Regions from separate parts of the Promicromonospora sp. NPDC050262 genome, predicted to be linked through region 1. Evidence: riboswitches for the same ligand, from Rfam matches in the RefSeq annotation. Region 1 holds a riboswitch; each other region holds the start of a gene.
The links. Region 1 has a riboswitch for thiamine pyrophosphate ahead of thiM (hydroxyethylthiazole kinase). Riboswitches for the same ligand answer to the same signal wherever they lie in the genome.

Region 1 (7,537 bases):
ACGCGAGCCCTGGGTCGTAGCCGCCGGCGGTGAAGTTCGGGTCGTCCCACAGGATGTCGGACATCCGCTGGGCGCCGGACGTGGTGGTGACCACGCGGGCGCCGTCCGCGGCCCGGAGCGCCGGGTGGAGACCCAGGGTGAGCTGGACGTGGCCGAGGTGGTTGGTGGCGAGCTGCGCCTCGTAGCCGCGGGCGTCCCGCTCGATCCGCGGCGGGGCCGGGTAGCCCGCGTTGTTGATCAGCACGTGCAGCGGTCGCCCGGAGCCCAGGTAGCGCTCGACGAACGCGTCGATCGACGTCGGGTCCAGCAGGTCGAGCCGGCCGACCTCGACCCGTTCGATGCCTGCGACGGCGGCGGCCGCGCGCTCCGGGTCGCGCGAGGCGACCGTGACCGAGGCCCCGGCCCCGGCCAGCGCCCGGGTGGCCACCAGGCCGAGACCCGAGTGACCGCCCGTGACGATCACGTTCCTGCCGGTCAGGTCGATGCCCGCGAGGACGTCGTCGACCGTGGAGGCGGCGGTGAAGCCGGTACCGAGGGGGTGCTGGCGATGGGACATGGCGGTTCCTCTCACACGGTGGAGCGGGGCCGGGTCAGGCCGCGGCCGCACGCTGCTCGGCGGGCCGACGGCGCAGGGTGGGCTGCTGGATGGCCGGCGGGTCGTAGGCCATGTCGAGGCGGCCGATGTCGGTGCCGGGCGGCACGATGGTGTCGATCCGGTCGAGGATCTCGTCGCTCAGGCTGACCTCGGCGCCCGCGAGCGCGCTGTCGAGGTGCTCCATGGTGCGCGGGCCGATGATCGCGGACGTGACACCGGGGTGGGCGATGGCGAACGCCATCGCGAGGTGGTTCAGCGGGATCCCGGCGTCCTGCGCGACGGGGATGAGCTGCTCGACGACATCGAGGCGCTGCTCGTCCTGCAGGTGCGCGAACCCGTACCGGGCCCGGTGGGCGTCGCTGGCACGGCCCTTGCGGTACCGGCCGGTGAGCATCCCTCCGGCCAGCGGGCTCCAGACGAGGGTGCCCATGCCGTACTGCTGGGCGACCGGCAGGACGTCGCGCTCGATGCCGCGGTTGAGGATCGAGTACGGCGGCTGCTCGGTGCGGAACCGCTCCAGCCCGCGCCGCTCGGCCACCCACTGTGCCTGGACGATGTCGGCTGCGGGCATCGTGGACGAGCCGATGGCCCGCACCTTGCCGGAGTTGACCAGGTAGGTCAGCGCGGCGAGCGTGTCCTCGACGTCGGTGTCCGGGTCGGGCCGGTGGATCTGGTACAGGTCGATGTGGTCGGTGCCCAGGCGGCGCAGCGAGTTCTCCACCTCGGCGATGATCCAGCGCCGTGAGTTGCCGCGGTGGTTGGGGTCGTCGCTCATCGGCAGGTGCACCTTGGTGGCCAGCACGACGTCGTCGCGGCGGCCCTTGAGCGCCTTGCCCACGATCTCCTCGGACTCACCGCGGGAGTACGCGTCGGCCGTGTCGATGAAGTTGATCCCCGCGTCGAGGGCCTTGTGGATGATCTTGACCGACTCGTCGTGGTCGGGGTTGCCGATCGCTCCGAACATCATCGCGCCGAGCGCGTAGGGGCTGACCTTGATGCCGGTCCGGCCGAGGCTGCGGTACTGCATGGGGCCCTCCTGGGGTCGAGAGGTCTGGTGGGCGTCACCGCGATGCCGTAGTCTGGAGCTAAGCGGAACGCTTTTCCAGAACTATATGGAAAGCCATTCCGGTTAGCAAGAGATCGGGAGCGAAGTGATCCAGGACACAGAGCAGCGGCCGCTGCGCCGCGACGCGCAGCGCAACATCGACGCGCTGCTCGACGCCGCCAAGCAGGTCTTCGGCACGTCGGGCGTCGACGCACCCGCCAAGGAGATCGCCGACCTGGCCGGCGTCGGGGTCGGCACGCTCTACCGCCACTTCCCCAAGCGGTCGGACCTGGTCAAGGCCGTGTTCCAGGCGGAGGTCGACGCCACCGCCGACACCGCCCCGACGCTGGCGGCCGAGCACCCGCCGGTCGTCGCGCTCGAGAAGTGGCTCCACCGCTACACCCAGTTCCTCGTGACCAAGCGCGGGCTCGCCTCGGCGCTGCACTCGGGCGACCCGGCGTTCGACGCCCTGCCCGCCTACTTCATCGGGCGGCTCGGCCCCGCCCTCGGCTCGCTGCTCGACGCCGCCGTCGCGGCCGGGGCCGTCCGCGACGTCGTCAGCCCCCAGGACCTCCTGTACGCCGTGTCCAAGCTGTCGCTGCCCATGGAGGACGAGGAGCCGGACCACGGCCGGCGCATGCTCGACCTGCTCGTCGACGGGCTGCAGTACCGGGCCGGGACCGGCTCCTGAGCACTCGCCCGCGGTTCCGGGCACCGGCACCAGGCGTATAAGGTCGGCACCCATATGGCGCGGGGCGCCGGGCAGCAGCCCGGCTGAGATGCACCCGTGGAACCTGATCTAGGTAGTGCTAGCGAAGGGAACGCCTCATGGGCTCCGTCCTGCCCGACGCCGTCGCGTCGGTCGTCACCGCGGTGCGTGCCACCGCACCCCTGGTGCACTGCGTCACCAACGTCGTGGTCACCAACTTCACGGCCAACGTGCTGCTCGCCGCCGGCGCGGCACCGGCCATGGTCGCCGACCCCGAGGAGGCACCGGTCCTGGCCGGCGTCGCCGGCGGCCTGCTGATCAACCTCGGCACCGTCGAGGGCGGCCAGGCCGACGGCATGCGCGCCGCCGTCGACGGCGCCACCGCCGCGGGCGTGCCCTGGGTGCTCGACCCCGTGGCCATCGGCGCGCTGCCGCTGCGCACCCGTCTCGCGGCCGAGCTCTTCGCGCGTGGCCCCGCCGTCGTCCGCGGCAACGCGTCCGAGATCCAGGCGCTCGCCGGCGGCGCCGGCGGCCGCGGCGTCGACTCCCTCGACACGCCCGACGGCGTGCGGGACGTCGCGCTCCGCCTGGCCCGGTCCTCCGGCGCCGTGATCGCCGTCAGCGGCGCGTCCGACCTGATCACCGACGGCGAGCGGGTGGTGCGCGTCCAGGCGGGCACGTCCCTGATGACGCGCGTGACCGGCGTCGGGTGCTCGCTCGGCGCGCTGGTCGCCGCGTGCGCCGCCGTCACCGAGGACCGCCTGCTCGCCGCGACCGCCGCGACGGCCTGGCTGTGTGTCGCCGCCGACCGCACCACGTCGACCACGCCCGGCAGCTTCGCCGTCGAGCTGGTCGACCGCGTGTTCGACGTCGACGCCGAGGCCGTCGGTCTCGGCGCCGGCCTCGTGGACGAGCCCGCCACCGCGGCCGGGCACGAGCCCGCGCGAGCCGAGGCATGAGCGCCCGGATCCGCCTCGACCCGTCCGTCTACCTCGTCACCGACACCCAGCAGTGCGGCGGCCCCGCCGGGGTCGTCGCCACCGTGGGCGCGGCGGTCGACGGCGGCGTGACCGCCGTCCAGCTCCGGGACCCGGGCGCCACCACCCGCGAGCTGGTGGACCTCGGACGCGCCCTGGTCGCCCTGCTGCGGCCGCTGGGGGTACCGCTCGTGGTCGACGACCGGGTCGACGTGGCGCTCGCGGTCGACGCCGACGGCGCCCACGTGGGCCAGCGTGACCTCGACCCCGTCTCGGCGCGACGGCTGCTCGGCCCGGAGCGGCACCTCGGGCTGAGCGTCAGCACGCCGGACGAGGCGCGGGCCGTCGCCGAGCTGCCGCCCGGCACCGTCGACCTGCTCGGCGTGGGCCCGGTGCGGCCCACCATGACCAAGACCGACGCCCGGCCGGCGATCGGGTTCGCGCGGCTGAGCGTCGTCACGGCCGCCGCGTCGCTGCCGTGCGTGGCGATCGGCGGGCTGCGGGCGGACGACGTCGCCGCGCTGCACGGCGCCGGTGCGGCCGGCAGCGCCGTCGTCTCCGCCGTCTGCGGCAGGCCGGACCCGGCCGGGGCGGCCCGGGAGATCGCGCTGGCCTGGGCGACGGCGCGGGCCGAGGGTCGCTCCGGCGCGCGCTCGCGCGCCACGACGGGTCGCGCCTCGTGAGCGCGCCCGCACGGGACGCGGCGCAGGTCGCCGACGTCGCCCGCCCCACCGAGGCGCGTCCCGCCGCAGCCGCCGCTCGCGACGACGCCGCCCCGCGCGTCCGCCCGCCCGGCCACCCCGTCGTGGCGCTGACGATCGCGGGGTCGGACCCGTCCGGCGGCGCCGGGATCCAGGCCGACCTGAAGACGTTCGCGGCGCTCGGCGGCTACGGCTGCGCGGTACTGACGGGTCTGACGGCGCAGTCCACGACCGGGGTGACCCGGGTGCACCCGGTGCCCGCCGACATGGTTCGCGCGCAGCTCGACACGCTGTTCGCCGACGTCGCCGTGGACGCGGTCAAGATCGGCATGACCACGGACGCCGCCGTCGCCCGGGCGGTCGCCGCGGTTCTGCGCGACCTGCGGGCCGCGGGACGCGCGCCGTTCGTGGTGCTCGACCCGGTGATGGTCGCGACGTCGGGCGACCGGCTGCTCGCGCCCGACGCCGAGGCGGTGCTCCGCGACGAGCTGCTCCCCCTGGCCGACCTGGTGACGCCGAACCTGCCCGAGGCCGCCGTGCTGCTGGGCACCGAGCCGGCCCGGGACGGCGGCGAGGCGGCCGACCAGGCGCGGGCGCTGCGGGCGCTCGGCACGGGGTTCGCCCTGGTCAAGGGCGGGCACCTCGACTCGGCGGAGTCCGTCGACCACCTCGCGGGCCCCGGTGTGGGCGGGGACGGCATCGGCGGGGACGGCGTCGTCGCCCTGGTCGCACCCCGGATCCCGACGCGGAACACCCACGGCACGGGCTGCACGCTCAGCTCGGCCTGCGCCGTCCTGCGCCCCGTGCACGACGGGTGGGAGCCCGCCGTCCGGGCCGCCAAGGAGTACCTGACCGGGGCCCTGCGCGCAGCGGACGACCTCGTCGTGGGCGGAACGGGGACGGCGTCGGGCTCGTGGCAGGGTCACGGCCCGGTCGACCACGGCTTCGCGACCCGCGCACCGGCGATCTGACTCGCCCGACCAGCCGACTGACTCGCCCGCCGGAGGATGCCGAGTCAGTCGGCTGGTCCGACCAACCGACTGACTCGGCCAAACCAACCCGGTGAGTCAGCCAGGTGGGCCGGCTATGCCGACTTGAGGATCTCCGCCGCCCGGGCCCGGGCCCAGGCGTCGGCCTCGAGCACGCCCTCGACCGACCCCGCGTCGCCGGCCTCGGTCGAAGCGTGCGCCTCCACCACGGCGGCCACGGTGTCGACGATGTCGAGGAACCCGATGGTGCCGTCGTGGAAGGCGTCCACGCACACCTCGTTCGCGGCGTTGTAGACGGCGGGGTACGTCCCGCCGGCCTCGCCCACCTGCCGCGCCAGGCGGACGGCGGGGAAGGCGTCGTCGTCCAGGGGCAGGAACTCCCAGCTCGCGGCCTGCGTCCAGTCGATGCCGACGTCGACGTCGGGCAGCCGGTCCGGCCACGACAGGCCGAGCGCGATCGGCACGAGCATCCGCGGCGGCCCGGCCTGCGCGATGGTGGAGCCGTCGACGAACTCGACCATGGAGTGGATCATCTGCTGCGGGTGCACCACCACGTCGATGGCGCTGAACGGCAGGTCGAACTGCAGGTGCGCCTCGATGACCTCCAGACCCTTGTTGACCAGGGTCGCGGAGTTGGTGGTGACCACGCGGCCCATCGCGAAGTTGGGGTGCCGCAGGGCCTGGGCGGGCGTCACGTCGCGCAGCTCGGCCCGCGAGCGGCCGCGGAACGGCCCGCCGCTCGCGGTCACCACGAGCTTGCGGACCTCGGCGGGGGTGCCCGAGCGCAGCGACTGCGCGATCGCGGAGTGCTCCGAGTCGACCGGCACGATCTGGCCCTCGTGCCGCACGGCGGCCTTGACCAGCGCGCCGCCCACCACGAGCGACTCCTTGTTCGCGAGCGCCAGCGTCGAGCCGGCGCCCAGCGCGGCGAGGGTGGGGCGCAGCCCGACGGAGCCGGTGATGCCGTTGAGCACCACGTCGCTCCCCCGGCCGGCCAGCTCGGTGGCGGCCTCGGGTCCGGCGAGCACCTCGACGCCGTCGGCGCCGGCCTCGCTCAGCAGGGTGGTCAGCGCGGGGCGCGCGGCGGCGTCGGCCACCGCGACGGCGCGGACGCCGAGCGTGGCCGACTGCCGGGCGAGCAGGGGTAGGTCCGAGCCGCCCGCGGACAGCGCGTCGACACGGAACCGGTCGGGGTTGCGCCCGATGACGTCGACGGCCTGCGTGCCGATGGAACCGGTGGAGCCGAGAAGGGTGACGCTTCGCATGGCCCCATCCTGTCAGCCCTGGCAGGCCCGGCCGACGTCAGCCCTCGCCCGGCTGCTCCGCACGGCCCCGGCCGAACATCCGCCAGCCCCGGACCACGCCCCGCGGGTCGGGTACGGGGGCGTCCGCGGCCTCCCAGCCGGCGTCGTCGTCGAGCGGGACCACCCGCAGGCCGAAGTCGGCCAGGATCACCGGGATGGCGCGGATCGCGGCGCGGTCCTTCTCCCGGTCGGGCTCGGAGAGGTCGGCCCAGGGCCGCAGGTCGGGGTGCAGGCGGCGGGCGTCGTCGCGCTCGGGCCCGTAGGTCCAGCCGGCGGCGACCTTCTCGGCCATCCAGCGGTCGTGCTCGTCCACGGCCCGTGCGTCCACCACCGGCTCCGGGATCCGGCCGTGCTCGGCGTCGCCCGCCGGGACGACGGTGCAGCCCATCTGCCGCAACCGGTCGGGGATGGCGCGCACCTGCGCGCGGTTGGCGGCCCGCAGGTCCTCGGACAGCTCGGACCAGGAGACCATCGCGGGCGTGCTCTGCCACGCCACACCGCGGGCGCGCTGGTTGCGCAGGTAGGTGAGGTGGGCGGACACGGCCATCAGGTCGTAGACGTCGTCGTGCACCAGGGCGCCGGGCGCTGTGGCCCGGCGCAGGAGCGTCCCGGGCTCGACGATGTCGAGGCGGCCGGCCAGGTCGTCGAGGATGGCGCCGTCGTGGGCGCCGAAGAGCCCGCCCAGCCCGGCGAGCCGGTTGAGGCGGAGCACGACGGCGCCCTCGCTCGCGCGCCAGAGGTCGCTGTCGTGCAGCGCCTCCCGGAGCGCGTCACCGTCGTCGTCGTGGCACACGTAGACGCGCTGGGGGCTGCCGACCGCGCGGACCTCGGCGAACGTGTCCACGGGGACGAGCCTGCATGCCGCTCGCACGCTGGGCCAGCGGGCGCGCAGCGCCTCGGCGGCCTCCCACGCGCCGGGCCCGACCAGGGTCACGGTGAGCGGTTCGCCGCCGTTGGCGATCTCGACGCTGCGCAGGCGCGCGAACGCCACGACCAGCGCCCGGCCGAACGTGCCGTGCCCGACGACGGAGATGTGCGGCGCGACGCCCCGCGCGAGGACCCGGTCGCGCCGGACCAGGGAGCGGGCGACGAGCTCGCCCAGCGTGAAGAAGTCCACGCCCGGCTGCGGGTGGCTCAGGTGCCGGGCCTGCAGGGCGAGCGCGAGCTCCGGATCGCTGACGTGGGCGTTCAGGCGCAGGCCGGGCAGGTCGGCGGCC
Region 2 (7,537 bases), on a different contig from region 1:
GTTGTCGATGGCCGTGACCGTGACGACCCGGCGCGCGGCCGCGTCGACGGCCACCTGCACGAGCGCCGTGTTGGCGCCGAGCGTCATCGCCGTGCTGGGCCACTGGCCCTCCGGCAGCAGGTGCACGAACGGTTCGTCGGCGTAGGCGGCCTCCCACGCGGCGCGGACCTGCTCCGGGTCCGCGCCCTGCGCCAGCCTGGCGGTCGCGGTCGCGAGGATGCCGCGAGCCATCGGTACGAGCGTGGGCGTGAAGCTGATGCCCACCTCCGGCGCGCCGGCGGCCCGCAGGTTCTGCTGGATCTCCGGGATGTGCCGGTGCGTACCGCCCACGCCGTACGGCTGGGCCGAACCGAGCGCCTCGCTCGCCAGGAGGTGCGGCTTGAGCGCCTTGCCCGCGCCCGAGTAGCCGTTGGCCAGCACGGCCACGATGTCGGTGGCCTCGACCACGCCCGCAGCGACACCGGGCTGCAGGCCCAGCGTCACCGCCGTGACGTTGCAGCCGGGCACGGCGATCCGGCGCGCGCCGGGCAGCTTGTCGCGCTGGCGGGCGGCCCTGCTCAGGTCGGCGCCGGTCACATCGGCACCGGGCGCCTCGGCGTGGATCAGCTCGGGCATCCCGTACGGCCAGGTCCCGGCGTGCGTCGAACCGTAGAACTGCTCCCAGTCGCTCGCCGACTCCAGCCGGTGGTCGGCGCCCAGGTCGATGACCAGGACGTCGTCCGGGAGCTGGGCCGCGATCTGGCCCGACGCGCCGTGCGGCAGGCCGAGCACCACGACGTCGTGGCCGGCGAGCGTGTCGGGCGTGGTGGGCTCCAGGATGCGGTGCGCGAGGCCGCGCAGGTGCGGCTGGACCTCGCCGAGGCTCGACCCGGCGCTCGCGTGCGCGGTGAGCGTGCCGATCTCGACGAAGGGATGGGCCGCGAGGAGGCGCAGGACCTCTCCGCCCGCGTAGCCGGAAGCGCCCGCGACGGCGACTCGGATGAGCTGGCTGCTGGACATATTCGGTAGTGTACATAGTTATGCAGCCGGGGCGAAACCGGTGCCCGACGACGCCGGGCGGGCCGCCCTCGGGCCCCGCCGCACGCGACGTAGGCTCGGCCCATGCGCGCAGTCGTAGCCCGTGAGGCGGGCGGCCCCGAGGTCCTGTCGTACACCGAGCTCCCCGACCCGGCACCCGGACCGGGGCAGCTCCTGCTCCGCGTCGCGGCCGCGGGCGTGAACTTCATCGACACCTACCGCCGCGCGGGCGTGTACCCGATGGAGTACCCGCACGTGGTGGGCGCCGAGGGCGCGGGCACCGTGGAGGCGGTGGGCGAGGGCGTCACCGGTTTCGCCGTCGGCGACCGGGTGGCCTGGCACGACGGGCCCGGCTCGTACGCGGAGCTCGTCGCCGTCAACGCCTCCGGCGTCGTCCACGTACCGGCCGGGCTCGACCTGACCACGGCCGCAGCACTCCCCCTGCAGGGCATCACCGCGCACTACCTGGTGCGGTCCACGTTCGAGGTGCAGCCCGGGCACGACGTGCTGCTGCACGCGGGCGCGGGCGGCGTGGGCCTGCTGGCGACCCAGCTCGCCGTGGCGCGCGGCGGGCGGGTGGTGACCACGGTCTCCACCCCGGAGAAGGCGGCACTGTCCGCCGCGGCCGGCGCGGCGCACACCATCGACTACGCCGCGATGGACGACATCACCGCCGAGCTGCCCGCGCTCGTGCGCGAGCTGACCGACGGCCAGGGCATGCACGTGGTGTACGACGGCGTGGGCCGGACCACCTTCGAGGCGTCGCTCGCCTCGCTGCGCCCCCGCGGCATGCTCGTGCTGTTCGGCGGGTCGTCGGGCCAGGTGCCGCCGTTCGACCCGCAGCGCCTCAACCGGGGCGGCTCGCTGTTCCTGACGCGGCCCACCATCGCGCACTACACCCTCACGCGCGGGGAGCTGGAGTGGCGCACGTCGGAGGTGCTGTCGTCCGCGGCGTCGGGCGACCTGGACGTGCGCATCGGGGCGACCTACCCGCTCGCCGACGCCGGCGAGGCGCACCAGGCGCTGGAGTCCCGGGCCACGACGGGCAAGGTGCTGCTCGTCCCCTGAGTGGTGGGCGCGGTACGGGGTGCTGCTGGCAGGTGGCGTGACGTCGGCGCTGTGCGTGGCGTCGGCAGTCGGCGCGGTGTCGGCAACGCGCCATCGTATTCGGCAGGTGCCGCTGAGTCGGCACATAGCCCCCGTCATCGGTAGTTGGCACTGAGATCGGCACAGGCCTGTGCCGATCTCAGTGCCAACTACCGAGCTCGCGACGCAAACTGCCGAGTTCGCGACGCAAGCTGCCGACGCCGCCGGGACCGACAGAGCCGACAGGGCCGGGCGAACGGTGCAGGCAGTTGGGCATCGGATCGGTTTAACGTTGGATCCTTTTCGCCCCTGCGCGCACCCAGGCCTTTACACCGATCCGCGCGGTAGCGACAATTCACCCGTCCGGTTCGTTCCAGCTCGGAGGTTCAACGTGGTACTTCCTCGCTTCTCCCGCGCCCTGGCCGCCGGGGCCGCCGTCGCCGCACTGGCGCTCGGCGCCCTCACCACCAGCTCGGCCGCCGCCGCGCCCGCGGACGACGGCGCCACCGCCGCCGCCCCCGCGGACGGCGCGCCCGCCGGTGACGTCTCCGTCCGGACGACGGTGCGGCCGAGCCTCGTGCTCGACCGCGACTTCCCCGACCCCGACGTGTCGAAGTTCGGGAACACCTACTACGCGTACGCCACCAACCAGGGCAAGAACCTGCCCTGGGCCACCGCGCCCGACCCGGACGGGCCGTGGACCTTCCAGTCCGCCGACGCCCTGCCGACCCTCGGCGCGTGGGCCAAGACCGGACGCACCTGGGCGCCCGACGTCTCGCAGCGCGCCGACGGCAAGTACGTCCTCTACTACACGGCGTGGCACACCGCGTCCGGGCGGCAGTGCATCGGCGCGGCGCTGGCCGACTCCCCCGGCGGCCCGTTCGCGCCCGTCGGCAGCGAGCCGCTCATCTGCCCGCTGGAGGCGGGCGGCGCGATCGACGCGTCCAGCTTCGTCGACACCGACGGCACCCGGTACATCCTGTGGAAGAACGACGGCAACGCCATCGGCGCCACCACCTGGATCCACGTGCAGCGCGTGGCCGCGGACGGCCTCACCTTCCAGGGCGGCGCCACCCAGGTGCTGCGCAACGACCGGGCCGACGAGGCCGGCATCATCGAGGCGCCGGTCGTGACCAAGGTGGGCGGCACGTACGTGCTGTTCTACTCGGCGGGCCCGTACAGCACCAACTCGTACGGCACCAACTACGCGGTGGCCAGCTCGATCACCGGCCCGTACACCAAGGCGTTCCGGTTCCTCATGACCACCGACTCGCTCGACGGCGCGGTGTCCGGACCAGGCGGCGCCGACGTGCTGCGGGACGCCGGGGGCGACAAGCTGATCTTCCACGGCCACCGGGACGCGGGCGGCCGCGGCATGTACGTCGCCGACCTCGGCTGGGCGAACTCGAACCCGGTGGTGCGCGGCAGCCGGGTGCGCTACGAGGCCGAGCGCGGCACCCTGAACAACTGCACGGTCCGCGAGAACGCGGCCGGCGCGTCCGACGGCAAGGTCGCCGCCTACATCGACCACGCCGACAGCTGGGTCGACGTCGGCTCGGTCTACGTGCCGACGTCCGGCAGCTACACGCTGCACGTGGGTTACGCCAACGGCTCGGCCGTGACGGCGTCGCACACGGTCACGGTCAACGGGGTGTCCGCCGGGTCCATCAGCTACCCGATCACCGGCTGGGACAACTGGCAGCAGTCCAGCAAGGACATCACGCTGCAGGCCGGCTGGAACACCGTCCGGCTGGGCAAGGGGACGGCGTTCACGGAGCTGGACTACATCGAGGTCGCGTAGCGCGGACGCCGCGGCCCGGCCCGTCGTGATGTATCTTGACATCAAGATACTCGACGGCGAGGAGTTGTGATGGCCGACTGGAACCCCGGTGCCTACCTGCAGTACACGGACGAGCGGTCCCGCCCGTTCACGGAGCTGGTCGCCCGGGTGCCGGGCACGCCCGCCACGATCGTCGACCTCGGGTGCGGTCCGGGCCATCTCACCTCCGTGCTCCGCGCACGCTGGCCCGAGGCGCACGTCACCGGGGTGGACGCCTCCCCCGCCATGATCGACCGGGCCCGCGCCGCCGACCCGGGCACCGAGTACGTGCTGGCCGACCTCAGCACGGACGAGCACACCGCCGACCTCGTCATCAGCAACGCGGCGCTCCAGTGGGTCCCGGGGCACCGCGAGCTCCTCACCACGCTGGCCGACCGCGCCACGCAGACCTTCGCGTTCCAGGTGCCGGGCAACCACGACGCGCCCAGCCACCGGCTCCTGCGTGAGGTCGCCGCCCGCGCGCCGTACGCCGACGTCGTCGGGCCCGTCGAGCGACGGGCTACCGCCGACCCGGCCGAGTACCTGGAGCTCCTGGCCCGGCCGGGCTGGACCGTCGACGCGTGGGAGACCACCTACACGCACGTCCTGCACGGACCGGACCCGGTGCTGCGCTGGATCTCGGCGACCGGCGCGCAGCCCACGCTCCAGGCGCTGGAGGCGAAGGACCCGGCCCTGCGCGCCAGGTTCGAGGAGGAGTTCGGCGCGGCGCTCCGGGAGGCCTACCCCGAGCTCGAGCACGGCACGCCGCTGGCGTTCCGCCGGGTGTTCGCGGTGGCCACCCGGGACGGCGTCAGCCCCGCTGGGTGACCCGGGCCTCGAGCCCGGCCAGCTCGGTGTCGACGTACCGCCGCGTGCGGCCCCGCACCAGGTTGCCGAACAGCCAGGCCAGGGAGCCGGTCTGCGTGATCGCGAGCGTCACGCGGGAGCGGCCGTCGGGCAGGGGCTCGACCAGGTGCTCCGCCTGCGTGGTCAGGCCCGGCGCCTCGCTGATCCACGCGAAGTGGCGCGGCGGGTCCCACTCGTCCATCAGCCAGATCGCGAGCGGCAGCCTGGGCTGCTCGATCCGCACCTGCGTGCCGACGTCCGGCGGGTTGGGCCCGTCGATGATCTCGACCGACGTCATGGACGACGTCCAGTCGGGCATGTGCTCGACGTCGGACAAGACCGCCCAGACGGCCTCGGGCGAGGCGTCGATCTCGGCGGAGGTGCTGTAGCTCGGCATCGGTGCTCCTGTCCTGGAGGGGTGACGCCGGCGGCCGGCGTCACCCCCTAGTCTCGACCTCGGGACACGATCTCGCGCCCGACCGACACGCCTCAGGCGCGGACGGGCGGCGTCGGCCAGGTCGGGGCGGTCAGGCCCTGCTCGAAGAAGAGGTACTCGTGCACCGACGAGATCTCGAACGCCCGCAGCATGCGCTCGCGCTCGTCCGGGGAGACCCAGCGGGCCGCGTCGTCGGCCAGACGGCGGGCCTGCCGGGTCGACTCCTGGAAGGCCTCGTCGCCGTAGGTGCCGATCCAGGCCCCGTACCGGTGCCCCGCCAGGCCGCCGGGGCGGCGTCCGGCCAGGTCCACGAGCACGCTCCCGACATGCGCGTAGAGCCAGAAGCACGGCAGGAGCGCGGCGACCGTCTCGGCGTAGCTGCCCGACGCCGCGGCGTGCAGGTGGCCCGTGTACGCCGCGGTCACGGGGGACGGCACGATCGCGGCGACCTCGCTGGCCGCCAGCCCGGCGTGGGCGCCCAGCCAGTCGCGGTGCAGCGCCGTCTCGACCTCCAGGGCCGTCACGGACGACCGCGCGAGGAAGCCCTGCGCGGCCGGGTCGGGCGCCACCTGCGCGGCCCGCGCCAGGATGCGCGAGTACTCGCGCAGGTAGGCAGCGTCCTGGGCGAGGTAGAACGCGAAGGACTCGGCGGGCAGCGAGCCGTCCCCGAGCGCCCGGACGAACGGCATGTGCTCGACGGCGTCGCGCCAGCCCGCGATGCGTTCCCAGGCCTCCTCGGTGAAGGGGCGGACGGCGGCGGGGCGGGCCGGCTCGGCGACGCCGGCCGGGGTCTCGGTGGAAACGGGGACAACAGAAGTAGTCACGATGGACATCCCTTCGCCAGCATGATCTGGATCAGGTTCGACGGGTGTGGTCTCAGCCCTGGCAGGGCACCCCGTGTCACGTGCGGCAGAGGCTACCGGATCGGGCGGGCCGTAGGCTGCCGGATCGGACCGGTCGTAGGCTGCCGCCATGACAGACCGCCCGATCCGCATCGGTGTCCAGCTCCAGCCCCAGCACGCCGACTACTCCGCCCTGCGTGACGCGGTGCTCCGCGCCGAGGACGCCGGCGTCGACATCATCTTCAACTGGGACCACTTCTTCCCGCTGCGGGGCAACCCCGACGGCAAGCACTTCGAGTGCTGGACCATGCTCGGCGCGTGGGCGGAGCAGACCGAGCGCGTGGAGATCGGCGCGCTCGTGACCGGCATCGGCTACCGCAACCCCGACCTGCTGGCGGACATGGCGCGCACGGTCGACCACATCTCGGGCGGGCGGCTGATCCTGGGCCTGGGCGCCGGCTGGTTCGAGAAGGACTACGACCAGTTCGGCTACGAGTTCGGCACGGCGGGTTCGCGCATCGCGAGCCTGGCCGACGCGATGCCGCGTATCAAGGCCCGGCTGGCGGCCGGCAACCCGGCGCCCTCGCGCGAGATCCCGATCCTGATCGGCGGCGGCGGGGTGCGCAAGACGCTGCGGATCGTGGCCGAGCACGCCGACATCTGGCACGCGTTCGGCGATGTGCCGACCCTGACGAGCAAGTCCGCGATCCTCGACGAGCACGGTGCCGCCGTCGGGCGGGACACCGCCGCACTGGTCGAGCGCTCGGTGCAGGCGCAGGGCTCGCCCGCTCAGGAGGGCGAGGCCCTCGTGGCGGCCGGGGCCACGCTGTTCACCGTCGGGGTGACCGGCCCGGACTACGACCTGTCGACCGTCACGGACTGGGTCGCCTGGCGCGACTCGCGAGGCTGACCCAGCCGCAGCGCGCTGTTGACCAGACCCAGGTGGCTGAACGCCTGGGGTGTGTTGCCGAGGTGCCGGCCGGTGGCCGGGTCGTACTCCTCGCTGAGCAGGCCCAGGTCGTTGCGCACGGCGAGCAGCCGTTCGAACAGGGCGACCGACTCGTCGACCCGGCCGATGCCGTGCAGCGCGTCGACCAGCCAGAAGTTGCACACCAGGAACGTCGCCTCGGCGCCGGGCAGGCCGTCCACCTGGTCGTCGGCCTCGTTGTGGTAGCGCCGCAGCAGCCCGTCCTGGCCGAGCTCGCGCTGCACGGCGTCCACGGTGCCGACGACGCGGGGGTCGTCCCAGGGCAGGAAGCCGACCTGGCCGATCAGCAGCAGCGCGGCGTCGAGCCCGTCCGAGCCGTAGAACTGCGTGAACGTGTTCCGCTCGGCGTCGAACCCGTGGGTGCACACGTCGTCGTGGATCCGGTCGCGCACGGCGCGCCAGCGCTCGACGGGTTCGTCGACCAGGCCGTACTTCTCGACGGCGCGGACGGCCCGGTCGAAGCCCGCCCAGGCCATGACGCGCGAGTGCACGAACGCGCGGCG
Region 3 (7,537 bases), on a different contig from region 1:
GCCGTCCGTGCCGCCGCCGAGCTGGCGGCGGCCGATCACGACGGGCCTGTCCGCGCCGAGGCCCTGGCCCGGGCGCAGGACATCCCGCACCGCTTCCTGGAGGGGATCCTGAGCGACCTGCGTCGCGACGGGCTCGTCACCAGCCACCGTGGCGCCGGCGGTGGGTACCGTCTCGCCCGGCCGGCCGACTCGATCACCATCGCCGACGTGGTGCGTGCCGTGGACGGGCCGCTGGTCTTCGTCCGCGGCAACCGGCCGTCCGACCTGGAGTTCCAGGGGGCGGCCGCGCCGCTCCTGCACGTGTGGGTGGCGCTGCGGGCCAACGTGCGCGCGGTGCTGGAGGCCGTGTCCCTCGCGGACCTCGTGAGCGGCGCGCTGCCGGACGAGGTCCGCGCGCTGACCGAGGGCGACTCGGCCTGGTCGAACTCCTGAACCTGACCGGACGTTGACGCTCGGCCGCACCCGGTCTGGCTGAACTCCGACGGACCGCGGGACTTTCACCCGACCTTCCCGTGCGCCGTTATCCGATCTCTGAGATGCTTGTTGTTTCCGACCGGGTTAGGTGGTTACCTTGACGCGGGCCTCACTTTGCCATGGCCCTGTGTCGTATCCCCCCGGACCTGGAAGGTCACGACCATGAGAACCCTGATCCTGCTGGCGCTCGTCGGCCTCGGCGCGCAGCTGGTGGACGGCAGTCTGGGCATGGCCTACGGCGTCACCTCCACGACGCTTCTGCTGGCTATCGGCACCAACCCCGCCGCCGCGTCGGCGACCGTGCACCTCGCGGAGATCGGTACGACCCTTGCGTCCGGCGCCTCCCACTGGCGCTTCGGCAACGTGGACTGGAAGGTCGTCGCCAAGATCGGCATCCCCGGCGCGATCGGCGCGTTCGCCGGCGCCACGTTCCTCTCGTCGCTGTCGACGGAGGTCGCCGGACCGGTCATGTCGGTGATCCTGCTCCTGCTGGGCCTCTACGTGCTGCTGCGCTTCACGGTGCAGGGCCTGCCGACCCGTTCGGACAAGCCGCTGCGCAAGCGGTTCCTTGCTCCGCTCGGCCTGGTGGCCGGCTTCTTCGACGCCACCGGTGGCGGCGGCTGGGGCCCCGTCGGCACGCCCGCGATCCTCGCGAGCGGCCGCCTGGAGCCGCGCAAGGTGATCGGCTCGATCGACACCAGCGAGTTCCTGGTGGCGGTCGCCGCCAGCGTCGGCTTCTTCGTCGGCCTCAGCGGCGAGGGCATCGACTTCACCTGGGTGCTCGCCCTGCTCATCGGTGGCCTGATCGCGGCGCCGATCGCGGCCTGGCTGGTCCGCCTGGTGCCGCCGCGCATCCTGGGCTCGCTCGTGGGCGGCGTCATCGTGCTCACCAACTCGCGCACGCTGCTCAACAGCGACTGGATCGCCGCCTCCGACCCGGTCAAGATCCCGATCTACGTGGTGATCTGGCTGGGCTGGGCCGCCGCCGTCGTCTGGTCCGTGCGGGCGCACCGCAAGGCCCTGGCCGAGGAGGCCGCCGTGAGCGAGAAGCCGGAGGCCGATAGCGTGTCGGCATGACGTCCGACCAGGTAGCGGTGATCACCGTCTCCGACCGCTGTGCCCGCGGCGAGGCCGAGGACCGTTCCGGTCCCGCGGCGGCGCGGATCCTGCGTGAGGCGGGGTTCACCGACCTGGTCACCCATCTGGTACCCGACGGCGTCGAGCCGGTCCGTGACGTGCTGCGGACCGCGCTCGACGCCGGCGCTCGTCTGGTGGTGACCACCGGGGGCACGGGGATCACGCCTCGCGACCTCACGCCCGAGGGCACGCGCGAGGTGCTGGACTACGAGGTACCGGGCGTCGCCGAGGCCGTGCGGCAGCGGGGCACCGGCGCGGGCATCCCCACCGCGGCGCTCTCGCGAGGGCTGGTGGGCGTGGCCCGGTCCGCGACCGGGACGCGGGCGCTCGTGGTGAACCTGCCCGGGTCGTCCGGGGGCGTGCGGGACGGCCTCGACGTGGTGCTCGGCCTCTGGCCGCACGTCCGCTCCCAGCTCGACGGCGGCGACCACCCGGCTCCCGTGCCGGGGTAGCACCGCCGGGTTCGTGCCGTCAGGCGCCAGCGGCCCGCCGGCCGGGCGTCAGCCGCCCGCGAAGGGCGGGAGCACGTCGACCGTGACGCCGTCCGGGACGGTCGCCTCGTCCGCCGTGGCGCGGGCGCCCGCGACCAGCAGCGCACACTTCGGCAGCACGTCACCGAGGGCCGGGTGGGCGGCGGCGAGGGCACCGCGGAGGGCGGCGACCGACGTCGGGCCGTCGAGCTGTTCGGTGGTGCGCCCCGCGGCCTCCCGGGCGCCGGCGAAGTAGCGGACCGTGATCACTCGGCACGCACCCAGTCGCCCGACTTGCCGCCCGTCTTGCGCTCCAGCCGCACGTCCGCGAGCGAGACCGACTTGTCCAGGCCCTTCACCATGTCGATCACGGCCAGGCCGGCGACCGCGACGGCGGTGAGCGCCTCCATCTCGACGCCGGTGCGGTCGGCCGTGCGGACGGTCGCGGTGACGACGACGCCGTCGTCGGTCACCTCCAGGTCCACCGCCGCGCCGTGCACGCCGATCACGTGGGCCAGCGGCAGCAGGTCCGGCGTCTTCTTGGCCGCGGCGATGCCCGCGACGCGGGCCACGGCCAGCACGTCGCCCTTGGGCACGGCGCCGTCGCGCAGGGCCTGGACGACGGCGGGGGCGCAGCGGACGAGGCCCGAGGCCGTCGCCGAGCGGACGGTCGGCTGCTTGGCGGTGACGTCGACCATGCGGGCCTGGCCGCGGTCATCGAGGTGCGTGAAGCTCACGGCACCAGGGTGTCATGCCCTCACACGGCGCTGCGCCGTGCGGCGATCCGCACCGCGGCGCGGTGCGCGCCCTTCGCGGCGAGCCGCTTGGCGAACACCGCGGTCCCGGCGGCGACGGCCGCGAACACGGTCGCCTGCACCATGTCGAGCTCGGGGTCGTCCGGCTTGTTCGGCGCGTCGTTGCCCGTCACGCCCTTCCAGATCATGCTGACGGCCTTCTGCGCGACCCAGCCGGCCGCGAGCGTCAGGGCGAGAGTGCCGACCTTCTCGGCGAGTGTCTGTTCCGTCTCAATCTTGGCCACCTCCACACCGTAGCCCTCGCGGGCCGACTAGGCTGCATGGAAACGACAGGGGAGCGCCCCGATGGCGCTGAGAGTGCGGAGAGCCGCAGACCCTTGAACCTGATCCGGGTAACACCGGCGGAGGAAGTCGGAGGAACGATGTCGCGTCTTTCCGGTGCCCACGGGGGCACCATCCCTACCGTCGCGGTCGCGCTGTCGGCGGCACTGCTGCTCGCCGGCTGCTCCGGCGGCTCCGGCTCCGGCGACGACGCGTCCGGCGCGGGCGACCCGGGGACCGTGACGCTGGTGACCCACGACTCCTGGGCGCTCGACGAGAAGCTGATCGACCAGTTCGAGCAGGAGTCCGGCACGACGGTCGAGGTCAGCGCCGCGGGCGACGCCGGCACACTGGTGAACCAGCTCGTGCTGACCAAGGACGCCCCGCTCGGGGACGCCGTGTTCGGCATCGACAACACGTTCGCCTCCCGCGCGCTGGAGGCGGGCGTGGTCGAGGAGTACACGCCCGCCGACCTCCCGGAGGGGGCCGAGCAGCTCGGCGGGGCGCTCACGCCCGTCGACCAGGGCGACGTCTGCGTGAACGCCGACGAGGCCTGGTTCGAGGAGTCGGGCCTCGACGTGCCGACGACGCTGGAGGACCTGGCCGACCCGCAGTACAAGGACCTGCTCGTGGTGACCAACCCGGCGACGTCGTCCCCGGGCCTCGCGTTCCTGCTGGCGACGATCGGGGCGTTCGGCGAGGACGGGTTCGAGGACTACTGGGCCTCGCTGGTGGACAACGGCGTCAAGGTCGCCGACTCGTGGGAGGACGCCTACTACGTCGACTTCTCCGGGGCGGGCGAGGGCGGCGAGCGGCCGCTCGCGCTGTCCTACGCGACGTCGCCGGCGTTCACGGTGAGCGAGGACGGCTCGGAGTCGACCACCAGTGCGCTGCTGGAGACGTGCTTTCGGCAGGTCGAGTACGCGGGCGTGCTCGCGGGGTCGGACAACCCGGAGGGCGCCCGGGCGGTGGTGGACTTCCTGCTCACGCACGACGTCCAGGCCGCCCTGCCGGAGTCGATGTACATGTACCCGGCTGACGCCGCCGTGGAGCTGCCCGCCGACTGGCAGAAGTTCGCGCCCCAGGCCGACGCCCCGTTCGAGGTGGACCCGGCCGACGTGAGCGAGCACCGCGACGAGTGGATCGAACGGTGGACCGAGACAGTCGTGGGCTGAGCCGGAGGCGCGGAGCCGCAGGCTCAGCCCACCACGGGTGGAGCCGGAGCCCGAGCCTGACCGGGAGCAGGGGGCACGGCCTCCGGCCCGCGCCCCTGCTCTGGGGGGCAGCGGTCGCCGTCCCCCTCGGCTTCCTCGCGGTCTTCTTCGCGTGGCCGGTGGCGGCGCTCGTGGTCCGCGGGTTCGTGCCCGACGGCGCGCTCGACCTCACCGGGTTCGTCGAGGTGCTCACCCGCCCGCGCACGTGGCGGCTCGTGGGGCTCACGCTCACCCAGGCCGTGCTCGGCACGGCGTTCTCGGTGCTGCTCGGCCTGCCGCTCGCCTACCTCCTGTACCGACGGTCGTTCGCCGGGCGCAGCCTGGCGCGCGGGCTGGTGACCGTGCCGTTCGTGCTGCCCGCCGTGGTGGTCGGCGTGGCGTTCCGCGCACTGTTCGCGCCGAGCGGCGCGCTCGGGTTCCTCGGGCTGGAGGAGTCGCTCGCCGGGATCGTCGTCGCGCTCGTCTTCTTCAACGTGTCCGTGGTGGTGCGCACCGTGGGCGGGCTCTGGGAGCGCCTCGATCCCCGGGCCGAGGAGGCAGCGGCCTCGCTCGGCGCCGGTCCGGCCCGCGTGTTCCGGACGGTCACGCTGCCGTCGCTCGCGCCCGCGATCACGTCGGCCGCGTCGGTCGTGTTCCTGTTCTGCGCCACGGCGTTCGGGGTGGTGCTGGTGCTCGGCGGCGTGCGGTACGGCACCATCGAGACCGAGATCTGGACCCGCACCACCCAGTTCCTCGACCTGCGGTCCGCCTCCGTGCTGTCGATCCTGCAGCTCGTCGTCATCACCGCGGCCCTGGCCGTGTCCGCGCGCGCCCGCCGGCGGCGCGAGGCCGCGCTGCACCTCGTCTCCGCGCGGCGCTCGGCACGTCCGCTGTCCTGGCGCTCGCCCGCCGACGTGGGCGCGGCCCTCGCGGGCACCGCGATCGTCGCCGGGCTCGTCGCGCTGCCGCTCGCCGGGCTGGTCGTCCGCTCGTTCCGGGAGCCGGACGGGTCCTGGGGCCCGGGCAACTACCTGGCGCTCGGCACCACCGGCGAGCGGAACGCGCTCGTCGTGACCGTGTGGGAGGCCACCGCGACCTCGCTGCGGATCGCGCTGACCGCCACCCTGATCGCCCTGGTCGTGGGCGGTCTCGTGGCGCTCGTCGTGTCCCGGCGGCCCCGATCCGTGGGCGCGCGCCGCGCCATCGGCACGCTCGACGGGCTGTTCATGCTGCCGCTGGGCGTGTCCGCGGTGACCGTCGGCTTCGGGTTCCTGATCACCATGGACCAGCCCGTGCTCGGCCTGGACCTGCGCACCTCCGGGCTGCTCGTACCCGTGGCCCAGGCCGTCGTCGCCGTACCGCTCGTCGTGCGCACCGTGCTGCCGGTGCTCCGGGCGATCGACCCCAGCCTGCGGGAGGTCGCCGCCGTGCTGGGCTCCGGCCCGGGGCGCGTGCTGCGTACCGTGGACCTGCCGATCGCCCTGCGGTCGGTCGGACTGGCCACCGGGTTCGCGTTCGCGGTGTCGCTCGGCGAGTTCGGCGCCACGTCGTTCCTCGCGCGGCCCGACGGCGCCACCCTCCCGGTCGTGATCTACCGCCTCATCGGGCGGCCCGGGGCGGAGAACTACGGGATGGCGCTCGCGGCGTCCGTGGTGCTCGCCGCGCTGACCGCGACCGTGATGATGGTGGCGGAGCGACTGCGCGACGACCGCGCGGGAGGAGAGTTCTGATGGCGGGGCTGGAGATCCGGGACGTCTCGGTCCGGTACGGGACCGGCGCGGCCGGCGTGACGGCGGTGGACGGCGTCTCGCTGACCGTGGCGCCAGGCGAGGTGCTGGCGCTGCTCGGGCCGAGCGGGTGCGGCAAGTCCTCCCTGCTGCGCGCCGTGGCGGGGCTGGAACCGCTGGCGGGCGGGCAGGTGCTGTACGACGGCGCCGACGTCGGCCGGCTGCCGGTGCACCGGCGCCGGTTCGGGCTGATGTTCCAGGACGGCCAGCTCTTTCCGCACCGGGACGTGCGGCGCAACGTGGCCTACGGGCTGGAGACCCTGCCGCTCACCCGCCCGGAACGGGACGCGCGCGTCACCGAGCTGCTGGAGCTCGTGGGCCTCGCCGGGTACGAGCAGCGGGCGGTCCCCACGCTGTCCGGCGGGGAGCAGCAGCGGGTCGCCCTCGCGCGCGCCCTGGCGCCGCGGCCCCGGCTGCTGCTGCTCGACGAGCCGCTGTCCGCGCTCGACCGGCAGCTCCGCGAACGCCTGGCGGGCGAGGTGCGGGCCGCGCTCGTCGAGACCGGGACCACCGCCGTGTTCGTGACGCACGACCACGCCGAGGCCTCCGCGGTGGCCGACCGGGTCGGGGTCATGGACCGGGGGCGGCTGCTCCAGGTGGCCGCGCCGGAGGAGCTGCGTACCGCGCCGGCGTCGGACCGGGTGGCGGAGTTCCTGGGGCTGCGCGCCTGACCCGGCAGTCTCAGGCCGCGCCGGCCTGCTGGACGAGCAGCGCCACCTGGGTGCGGTTCTCCACGCCCAGCTTCACCAGCACGCTCGAGACGTGCGCCTTCACGGTCGGGACGCTGAGGTAGAGCCGTCGTCCGATCTCCGCGTTGGACGAGCCCCGCCCGATCTCGACGGCGACGTCGCGCTCCCGGCTCGTGAGCCGGTCCAGGGCGCTCCGGGCGTCCCGCGCCTCGCCACCCCCGGCGGCGACGGTCTCCATCAGGCGGCGGGCGATGTCCGGCGCGAGCACGGGCTCGCCGTCGGCCGCCGCGCGCACCGCCGCGGCGATCCGCGCGGGCGGCATGTCCTTGAGCAGGTACCCCGCGGCCCCGGCGCGGAGCGCGCCCACCACCTCGGTGTCGGTGTCGAAGGTCGTGAGCACGACGACGGCCGGCGGCGAGGGCCGGGCCCGCACCCGGCGGGTGGCCTCGATCCCGTCGACGCCGGGCATGCGCAGGTCCATGAGCACGACGTCGGCCGGGTGGGCGTCGAGCACCTCCGCCACGTCCCCGCCGTCGGGGGCCTCGCCGACCACGCGGATGCCCTCGGCGCCGTCGAGCATGAGGCGCAGGCCCGCGCGGACCAGCGCGTCGTCGTCGACGATCACGAGGCGGGTCTCCATCAGGCCCACGGTATCCGGGCCTCCAGCGTGAAACCAGCAGGTGAGCGGCCTGCGTCGAGCGTGCCGTCGAG
Region 4 (7,537 bases), on a different contig from region 1:
GGTCGGCCGCGGCGTACGGGTCGGCGTCGCCCGAGTAGTCGAACTCGTTGAGCAGCACGATGTCCGGGTTCGCGTGCTGGATCACCTCGGCCACCGTCGCCGCCTGGACGTCGTCGCCCGTGGACAGGTCGGCGACGAGCTCGCCCTCGGTCGCGCGGTTGAGCGACAGGTTGTAGGTCGCGGCGCGCAGGGTCCGGGGCTTGGCGTGGTGCCGGTCCGGCGTGGCAGACGTCGCGGTCGACGCCGCTCCGTCCGCCGTCGGGCCCGCCGTCGGACCGGTCGGTGTAGTGCCTGCCGAGGCCGTGCTCGCCGAGGCGAGGAAGGCCCCGGCCAGCAGGGCCGCTGCCGCGGCCGCGCCGGTCAGGCGCGAGGGGGTGCTGGCTCGCATGACTGCTCCTTCGTCGGGGTGTCGTGCGCGGGTGGTCCGCGTCAGACACCGTAGGACGGCGCCCGCTCGTGCGGGTGAACGGTGCGTGAACAGCCCCGCCGGCGCGGCGCCGCGTGCCGTGGCGGAGGTGGCTCGGCGGGCCGTGATCGAATCGTTGTGCGCTCGCCACCAGTACGGACGTTCGAGACGGTAGTTTTCCGGGGCGGCCGGAGGTGGCCGCGGCGAGGGCGTCCGCCGTCGTGCCGAACCCAAAGGAAGAACTTGATGATCCGCACCCTCCGTCCCGCCCGCCGTCCGGCCCGGCTGCTGGCCGCCGCGGCCGCAGCGACCGTGTCGCTGACCCTGCTCTCCGGCTGCTCGGTCCTCGACGGGATCCTGTCGAGCGGCGAGGCCCCGCGTGACGAGCCGGGCGGCGAGATCACCGCCTCCGCCGACGCGGACGCGTTCGAGATCCTGAAGGGCGACTGCATCGACCTGGAGGCCCTCGACGGTTACGGCGAGTCCGCGGAGGGTGAGGACTTCGAGGTCGAGTCGGTGCCCGTGGTGCCGTGCGCCGAGGAGCACACCGGCGAGGTCTACGCCGAGCTCATCATGGAGGGCGACGAGTACCCGGGCGACGACGCCATGTCGAAGAAGTTCGACGAGTGGTGCTACGACGAGTTCGAGAAGTTCGTGGGCATCTCGTACGACGAGTCCGTCTACGGCTACACCGGCTTCTACCCGACCCAGGCCACCTGGGAGCAGCTGAACGACCGCTCCCTGCAGTGCATCGTCAGCTCCGAGGAGCCGTTCACGGGCAGCCTCAAGGGCGCCGCGGAGTAATTCCCGGCACGTCGACGTGCGGCATCGCGGTCCGCCGGGCCGCGATCCGCACGTCGACCGCGACGACCACGAGCGCGGCGAGCACGAAGAACGCCCCGACCAGGGGCACCGTGTCGATGCCGACCGTGGCCACCACGAGTGCCCCGAGCGCTGCCCCGCCGCCGATCCCGATGTTGAACACCGAGCTCGAGATCGCGGTCGCCGACTCGGTGGCGCCCGGGGCGACCTGCATGGACAGGAACGACAGAGCCGGCGGGATCGCGCTGAACGCGAGGCCGAACAGGGCCAGGCCCGCCAGGGCGACGGCCGGGACGTGGCCCAGCGACCACAGCAGCACCAGCGCGCCGGTGAGCAGGCCGAGCGCCACGAGCACCGTCTGCCACGGCCGCCTGTCGAGCACCTGGCCGATCAGCAGGGTCCCCGCCAGGCCCGCGGCGCCCTGGCCCAGCAGCAGCGCGCTCAGGTATCGGTCGGGGAACCCCGCCGTCTCCAGCAGGAACTGGGTGACGAACGTGATCATCATGAACCCGCCCGTCACGAGCAGCACCGTGACCACCATGAGCACCACGAAGCGGCGCATGCTGGGGTGCGTGCCGGTGGCCGTGCCGCTCTGCTCGGCGTCGACGTCCGGCATGGCGATCGCCATCGCGAGGCACGCCAGCAGGCTCACCACGGAGAACACGAGGAACGCGGTGCGCCAGCCCGCCTGCTGGCCCACCCAGGTGCCGAGCGGCACGCCGAGCAGCGGAGCGAGCGAGTTGCCGATGGCGAGGCGCGCGATCATCTTGCCGCGGACGGCGGGCGCGAACAGGCTCGCGGCGGCGGGCGTGACGACCGACCAGAACAGCGCCTGGCCCAGCGCCGTGACCATGCGCGCGGCCATCAGGTCCACGTAGCCGGCGGCGACCGCCGACCACAGAGTCCCGACGGTGCACACCGCGGTGGTCGCCGCCAGCACCCAGCGGCGCGGGAACCGGCGGGTCAGGCGCGAGAGCGGCAGCGACGCGAGCACGACGACGGCGGCGTACGCCGTGACCAGCAGCCCGACCTCGGACGTGCTGCGGCCCAGGTCGGGGGCGATGAGGGTGAGCAGCCCGCCCGGCAGGTTCTCCGCCGTCACGAAGGTGAAGGCGCTCACCGAGAGCGCGATCAGCGCGACGACCGCGCGGCGCTGGTCCACCGGAGGTGCGGCAAAGGCCGCTGCGGCGGCAGGACTGTTCGCGGTCATGTGGTCTCCGGCGGGTCGACGGGCGTGGGCTCACCCGGACGACGAGCCGGCCCGGCGGACATCGACCAAAATACGCGGACTCGAACCGATTCTACGAGCCCATTCCCGGCATACGTCCTGAACCAGAACTGTGTCCTAGGCAACATTGTCGTAATATTTCCCTGGTTTCCTCCTCCGTGGACAAAGGTGTCCAGCAGGTCCGGGGCCCGTACGCACCACCTCCTCGTCCCGGACGCAGCTCTCTTCACGGAGGAAACATGAACTCACGTCTCTGTGCGGTCGGTGCGGGAGCAGCGCTGCTGCTCTCGGCGGCCGTCGTGCCGATCACCGCTTCCGCGGCTCCGCCGGTCGAGGAGCCGCCGCAGCAGGCGGCGCCCGCCAAGGAGGACAACCGTCCGGACGCCCTCGCGGAGAAGCAGACCGAGAAGCGGCAGATCGCCGTCGACATGGTCGCGACCGGCCAGGCGAAGGTCGAGACGCGCGGGTCGGGCAAGCACAAGTCCAAGGTCGTGGAGATCTCTCCGCGCGAGTATGTCGAGTACGGCGTCGAGGAGACGGCTCAGCTCTTCAGCATCCTGGTCGACTTCGGCGACCAGACCGACGAGCGCTACCCGGACGCGGCCGCGGGCCCCGCGCACAACGAGATCCCGGAGCCCGTGCGGAGCGACAACTCCACCTACTGGGAGTCGGACTTCTCGCGCGAGCACTACCAGGAGATGTTCTTCACCGGCCTGGAGGACCAGGACGGCGAGTCGTTCGCCGGGGTCTACGACGAGATGTCGTCGGGCCGGTTCGACCTCCAGGGCGACGTGTCCGACTGGGTGACCGTGCCGTACAGCACGGCCTCCTACGGCACCACGGAGTCCGGCACGGACATGACGCGGTTCATCCAGGACACCGCGGACGCCTGGTACGAGCAGCAGGTCGCGGCGGGCAAGTCCGCCGAGGAGATCGAGGCGTACCTCCAGTCGTTCGACGTCTGGGACCGCTACGACCTGGACGGCGACGGCATCACGGCCGAGCCCGACGGCTACATCGACCACTTCCAGGCGATCCACGCCGGGGAGGGCGAGGAGGCCGGCGCGCCCGAGTCAGCCATCTGGTCGCACCGCTGGTCGGTCAACCAGGGCGGTCTCGGCACGGACGGCCCGGCCGGCTACCCGAAGGTCGGCGGCATCAAGATCGGTGACTCCGACCTCTGGATCCGCGACTACACCACGGAGCCGGAGAACGGCGGCCTCGGCGTGTTCGCGCACGAGTTCGGCCACGACCTCGGCCTGCCGGACTACTACGACACCGCCGGTGGCGAGAACGGCACCGGCTACTGGAACCTCATGAGCTCCGGCTCGTGGATGGGCCACGGCGACGGCACCATCGGCACCACGCCGAACCACATGGGTGCCACCGAGAAGCTGTTCCTGGGCTGGCTCGACTACGAGACGGTGGAGCCGGGCGAGACCGAGCGCATCAAGCTCGGCCCGTCGTTCCACGCCACCACGCGCGCCCAGGCGGCGATCGTGAACCTGCCGGACGGCGTCGAGCAGGTCGACCTCGGCATCGCGCCGTTCGACGGCGAGTTCGTCTACTCCGGTACCGGCAACGACCTGAACAACACGATCGCGTCGCCGTCGTTCACCGTGCCGGCCGGTGCCTCGCTGACCGCCAAGGTCCAGTACGACATCGAGGTGGACTTCGACTACGCGTTCGCCGAGGTCTCGACGGACGGCGGCTCCACCTGGACCGCCCTGCCGAACAACCTGTCGACGGACGAGGACCCGAACGGCACCAACCCCGGCTCCGGCATCACCGGCAGCTCGGACGGCGCCTGGGTGGACCTGACCGCTGACCTGGCGGACTACGCCGGCCAGACGGCGCAGGTCCGGTTCCGCTACTCCAGCGACGGCGGCACCAACGAGACCGGCATCCTGGTCGACGACGTCGCCGTGGGCGACGCGCTGACCGAGGACTTCACGGACGCGGCCGACTGGTCGGCCGACGGCTTCACCACGGTGGGCGCCGACGGCACGTACGAGGTCACCTACCAGCACTACTACGTGGCCGAGAACCGCGTGTACGGCGGGTACGACGCCACGCTGAAGACGGGCCCGTACAACTTCGGCTGGAACTTCACCAACAGCAACAAGGTGGAGCACTACCCGTACCAGGACGGCCTGCTGGTCTGGTACGTGAACAGCCTGTACGGCGACAACAACGTGTCGCAGCACCCGGGTGGCGGCCAGGCCCTGCCGGTCGACGCCCGTGCCAAGGCGCTGAAGTGGTCGGACGGCACGATCGCCCGCAACCGCATCCAGTCCTTCGACGCCACGTTCGGCCTGCAGAAGACGGACGCGCTGTCGCTGCACCGTGAGGTGTCGGCCACGTCGCTGACCACGCTGCGGCTGGGCAAGCAGAAGGCCGTGTCCAAGTTCGACGACACCAACCCGCTCGCCTACTACGACCCGGCCAACCCCGGCCAGTCGGTCAAGGTCGGCGGCACCGGCACCACCATCAAGGTGCTCACGGAGGACAGCAGGAACGGTCACATGACCATCCAGGTCAACTGACCCCCGCCCGCCACTGACGTGTCAGACGCTCAGGTCCCTCGGGGGACCTGAGCGTCTGACACGTTCTGCGGGCACTACGCTCGAACGCATGACACACCTGCGATGGGGCATCCTGGCGGCCGGCGGGATCGCCGCGAGCTTCACATCAGACCTGAACGACAACGGCTTCACCGTGCAGGCGGTGGGGTCACGATCCCTGGAGAAGGCCCGCGAGTTCGCCGACCGGTTCGGCATCCCGACGGCGCACGGCTCCTACGAGAACCTCGTGAACGACCCCGAGGTCGACATCGTCTACGTGGCCACGCCGCACCCCATGCACGCGGAGGCCGCCAAGCTCGTGCTGGAGGCCGGCAAGCACGTGCTGGTCGAGAAGCCGTTCACGCTCAACGCCGCCGAGGCGCGCGAGGTCGTGGACCTGGCGGAGTCGAAGGGGCTCGTGGTCCTGGAGGCCATGTGGACCCGGTTCCTGCCGCACATGGCGCGCGTGCGCGAGATCATCGCGTCGGGCGCGCTCGGCGAGGTGCGCACCCTGCTGGTGGACCACACCCAGGACCTGCCCGACGACCCGGCCCACCGCATCAACGACCTCGCCCTGGGCGGCGGCTCCCTGCTGGACCTGGGCATCTACCCGGTCTCGTTCGCCTGGGACCTGTTCGGCGAGCCGCTCACGGTGCAGTCGCACGCGACGTTCAAGGAGACGGGTGCGGACGCCACCGTTGCCACGATCTTCGGGTACGACGGCGCCCGGGTCGCCACGACCGTCTCGGCGTCGGACACCCGCGGGCCCAACCGGGCCTCGATCCTGGGTACCGAGGGCCGCATCGAGATCGACGCGACCTGGTACAACCCGTCGACCGTGCACGTCTACGACGCCTCGGGCACCGAGACCGAGACCTTCCGCGCCGAGGTGACGGGCCGCGGCATGCACTTCCAGGCCGCCGAGGCCGAGCGTCTGGTGGCGGCCGGCGAGCTGGACAGCCCGCTGCTCCCGCGCGAGGAGACGGTGGCGATCATGGCCACCCTGGACACGATCCGCGAGCAGATCGGCCTCAAGTACCCGGGGGAGTGACCTGACCCTCCCTCCCGGTCACCTTCGAGGCCCGAGTTTCTTCGCTTTCAGCAGCCTGAAAGCGAAGAAACTCGGGCCTCGAAGGTGAGCAGGCTTCCGCACCTCCCGCGACCAGCGGTACCGTGGCCCCGCCAACGCGGGGAGCTCGGGGTAGCCGGGCTGAGAGGAAGGCCTGGGCAGCACGCCCGACGCCGTCGACCCGATCACTTGAACTGGGTAATGCCAGCGGAAGGACGTGCCTGACGGCACGGGCGTTCGGTCGAGGCCGTCCCCTGCGCGGGGGCGTGGTCGCGCGCCCCCTGTCGGGAACCGGCGACCTCCGGCATGCCCGTGCACGGAGGTCGCACATGCTCGCCGAGATCCAGGTCTCTCCCCGCCCCAGCGGCACGCCCGACGCGAAGTACGCGCACGTGGACGCCGCCATCGCCGTCATCGAGGCGTCCGGGCTCACCTACGAGGTGGGCGCCATGGGCACGTTCGTCCAGGGCAGCCCCGACGAGGTGTGGGCGCTGCTGCGCGCCGTCCACGAGGCGACGCTCGCCGCCGGTGCGGACGGCGTCCAGTCCAACATCAAGGTCGGCCAGGGCGCCGACGACGCCGGCCCCACCATCGCGGACCTCGTCACCAAGTTCCGGGCGTGAGCACCCGCGCCGTCGCGCGGCGGCGGTCCGGGCCGGACCCGGTGGTGGGGCAGCGTCCGGCATGGCGGCGCCCGGCAGGACGCGAGCCGCACCCGGTCGGACGGCGGGCCGGGCGCGTCCTCGCTCCGCTGCTGACCGTCGCGGCGCTGCTCACGGTGTGGGAGGCCTGGGTGCGGCTCGCGGGCGTGCCCGAGTTCGTGCTGCCCGCGCCGTCCCAGGTGGCGCGCACCGCCGTCGAGGTGGCGCCGTTGCTCGGCCCGCACGTCGCGACCACGCTCACCGAGGCCGCCGCCGGGCTCGCGCTCGGCGCGGTCGCCGGCCTGCTGCTCGGCATCGTGGTCACGGCCTCCCGCGTGACCGGCGACGCGGTGTACCCGCTCGTCGTGCTCACGCAGACGGTGCCGGTCGTCGTGCTCGCGCCGCTGATGATCCTCTGGGCGGGCTTTGGCCTGCTGCCCAAGGTGATCCTGGTGTCGCTCACCGTCTTCTTCCCCGTCCTGGTCTCGGCGGTGGGGGCGATGCGAGCCGTCGACGCCGAGCACTCCGACATGGTCGCCGGCCTGGGCGGTACCCGCCTGGACCAGTTCCTGCTGGTCCGCCTGCCGGCGTCGGTCCCCGGTGCGCTCGCGGGCCTGCGGGTCGCCGCGACCTACGCGGTGGGCGCGGCCGTGGTCGCCGAGTACCTCGCCGGGCAGTCCGGCCTCGGCGTGTTCGTGCAGCGGTCCCGCAAGGCGTACGCCGTGGACCAGATCTTCGTGGGCGTCGTCCTGATCGCTCTCCTGTCCGGCCTGTTCTTCGCCCTCGTCGCCGCGCTCACGCGCGTCG

Region 2: another riboswitch for thiamine pyrophosphate. It lies ahead of AB0I29_RS19095 (TenA family protein); the one in region 1 lies ahead of thiM (hydroxyethylthiazole kinase).
Region 3: another riboswitch for thiamine pyrophosphate. It lies ahead of AB0I29_RS11025 (thiamine ABC transporter substrate-binding protein); the one in region 1 lies ahead of thiM (hydroxyethylthiazole kinase).
Region 4: another riboswitch for thiamine pyrophosphate. It lies ahead of AB0I29_RS16940 (thiamine-binding protein); the one in region 1 lies ahead of thiM (hydroxyethylthiazole kinase).

Annotation. Positions count from the first base shown of each region.
Region 1 is NZ_JBFAKX010000012.1:133,667-141,203, forward strand. It holds gene AB0I29_RS18635 (SDR family NAD(P)-dependent oxidoreductase) at 1-556, opposite strand, end outside; gene AB0I29_RS18640 (aldo/keto reductase) at 591-1,622, opposite strand; gene AB0I29_RS18645 (TetR/AcrR family transcriptional regulator) at 1,747-2,331, shown strand; TPP riboswitch at 2,382-2,479, shown strand; gene thiM (hydroxyethylthiazole kinase) at 2,469-3,308, shown strand; gene thiE (thiamine phosphate synthase) at 3,305-4,009, shown strand; gene thiD (bifunctional hydroxymethylpyrimidine kinase/phosphomethylpyrimidine kinase) at 4,132-4,998, shown strand; gene dxr (1-deoxy-D-xylulose-5-phosphate reductoisomerase) at 5,112-6,281, opposite strand; gene AB0I29_RS18670 (RyR domain-containing protein) at 6,319-7,537, opposite strand, start outside.
Region 2 is NZ_JBFAKX010000013.1:32,356-39,892, forward strand. It holds gene AB0I29_RS19070 (NAGSA dehydrogenase family protein) at 1-999, opposite strand, end outside; gene AB0I29_RS19075 (quinone oxidoreductase) at 1,102-2,085, shown strand; gene AB0I29_RS19080 (family 43 glycosylhydrolase) at 2,495-3,904, shown strand; gene AB0I29_RS19085 (methyltransferase domain-containing protein) at 3,974-4,750, shown strand; gene AB0I29_RS19090 (SRPBCC family protein) at 4,734-5,165, opposite strand; gene AB0I29_RS19095 (TenA family protein) at 5,258-6,028, opposite strand; TPP riboswitch at 6,020-6,112, opposite strand; gene AB0I29_RS19100 (LLM class F420-dependent oxidoreductase) at 6,177-6,956, shown strand; gene AB0I29_RS19105 (glycoside hydrolase family 15 protein) at 6,902-7,537, opposite strand, start outside.
Region 3 is NZ_JBFAKX010000006.1:1,753-9,289, forward strand. It holds gene AB0I29_RS10995 (Rrf2 family transcriptional regulator) at 1-432, shown strand, start outside; gene AB0I29_RS11000 (sulfite exporter TauE/SafE family protein) at 637-1,551, shown strand; gene AB0I29_RS11005 (MogA/MoaB family molybdenum cofactor biosynthesis protein) at 1,548-2,063, shown strand; gene AB0I29_RS11010 (MoaD/ThiS family protein) at 2,112-2,351, opposite strand; gene moaC (cyclic pyranopterin monophosphate synthase MoaC) at 2,348-2,818, opposite strand; gene AB0I29_RS11020 (DUF4235 domain-containing protein) at 2,839-3,120, opposite strand; TPP riboswitch at 3,158-3,263, shown strand; gene AB0I29_RS11025 (thiamine ABC transporter substrate-binding protein) at 3,259-4,332, shown strand; gene AB0I29_RS11030 (iron ABC transporter permease) at 4,389-6,080, shown strand; gene AB0I29_RS11035 (ABC transporter ATP-binding protein) at 6,080-6,808, shown strand; gene AB0I29_RS11040 (response regulator transcription factor) at 6,819-7,466, opposite strand; gene AB0I29_RS11045 (sensor histidine kinase) at 7,466-7,537, opposite strand, start outside.
Region 4 is NZ_JBFAKX010000010.1:218,124-225,660, forward strand. It holds gene AB0I29_RS16915 (endonuclease/exonuclease/phosphatase family protein) at 1-388, opposite strand, end outside; gene AB0I29_RS16920 (septum formation family protein) at 653-1,210, shown strand; gene AB0I29_RS16925 (MFS transporter) at 1,191-2,438, opposite strand; gene AB0I29_RS16930 (immune inhibitor A domain-containing protein) at 2,696-5,002, shown strand; gene AB0I29_RS16935 (Gfo/Idh/MocA family oxidoreductase) at 5,091-6,071, shown strand; TPP riboswitch at 6,206-6,308, shown strand; gene AB0I29_RS16940 (thiamine-binding protein) at 6,419-6,712, shown strand; gene AB0I29_RS16945 (ABC transporter permease) at 6,709-7,537, shown strand, end outside.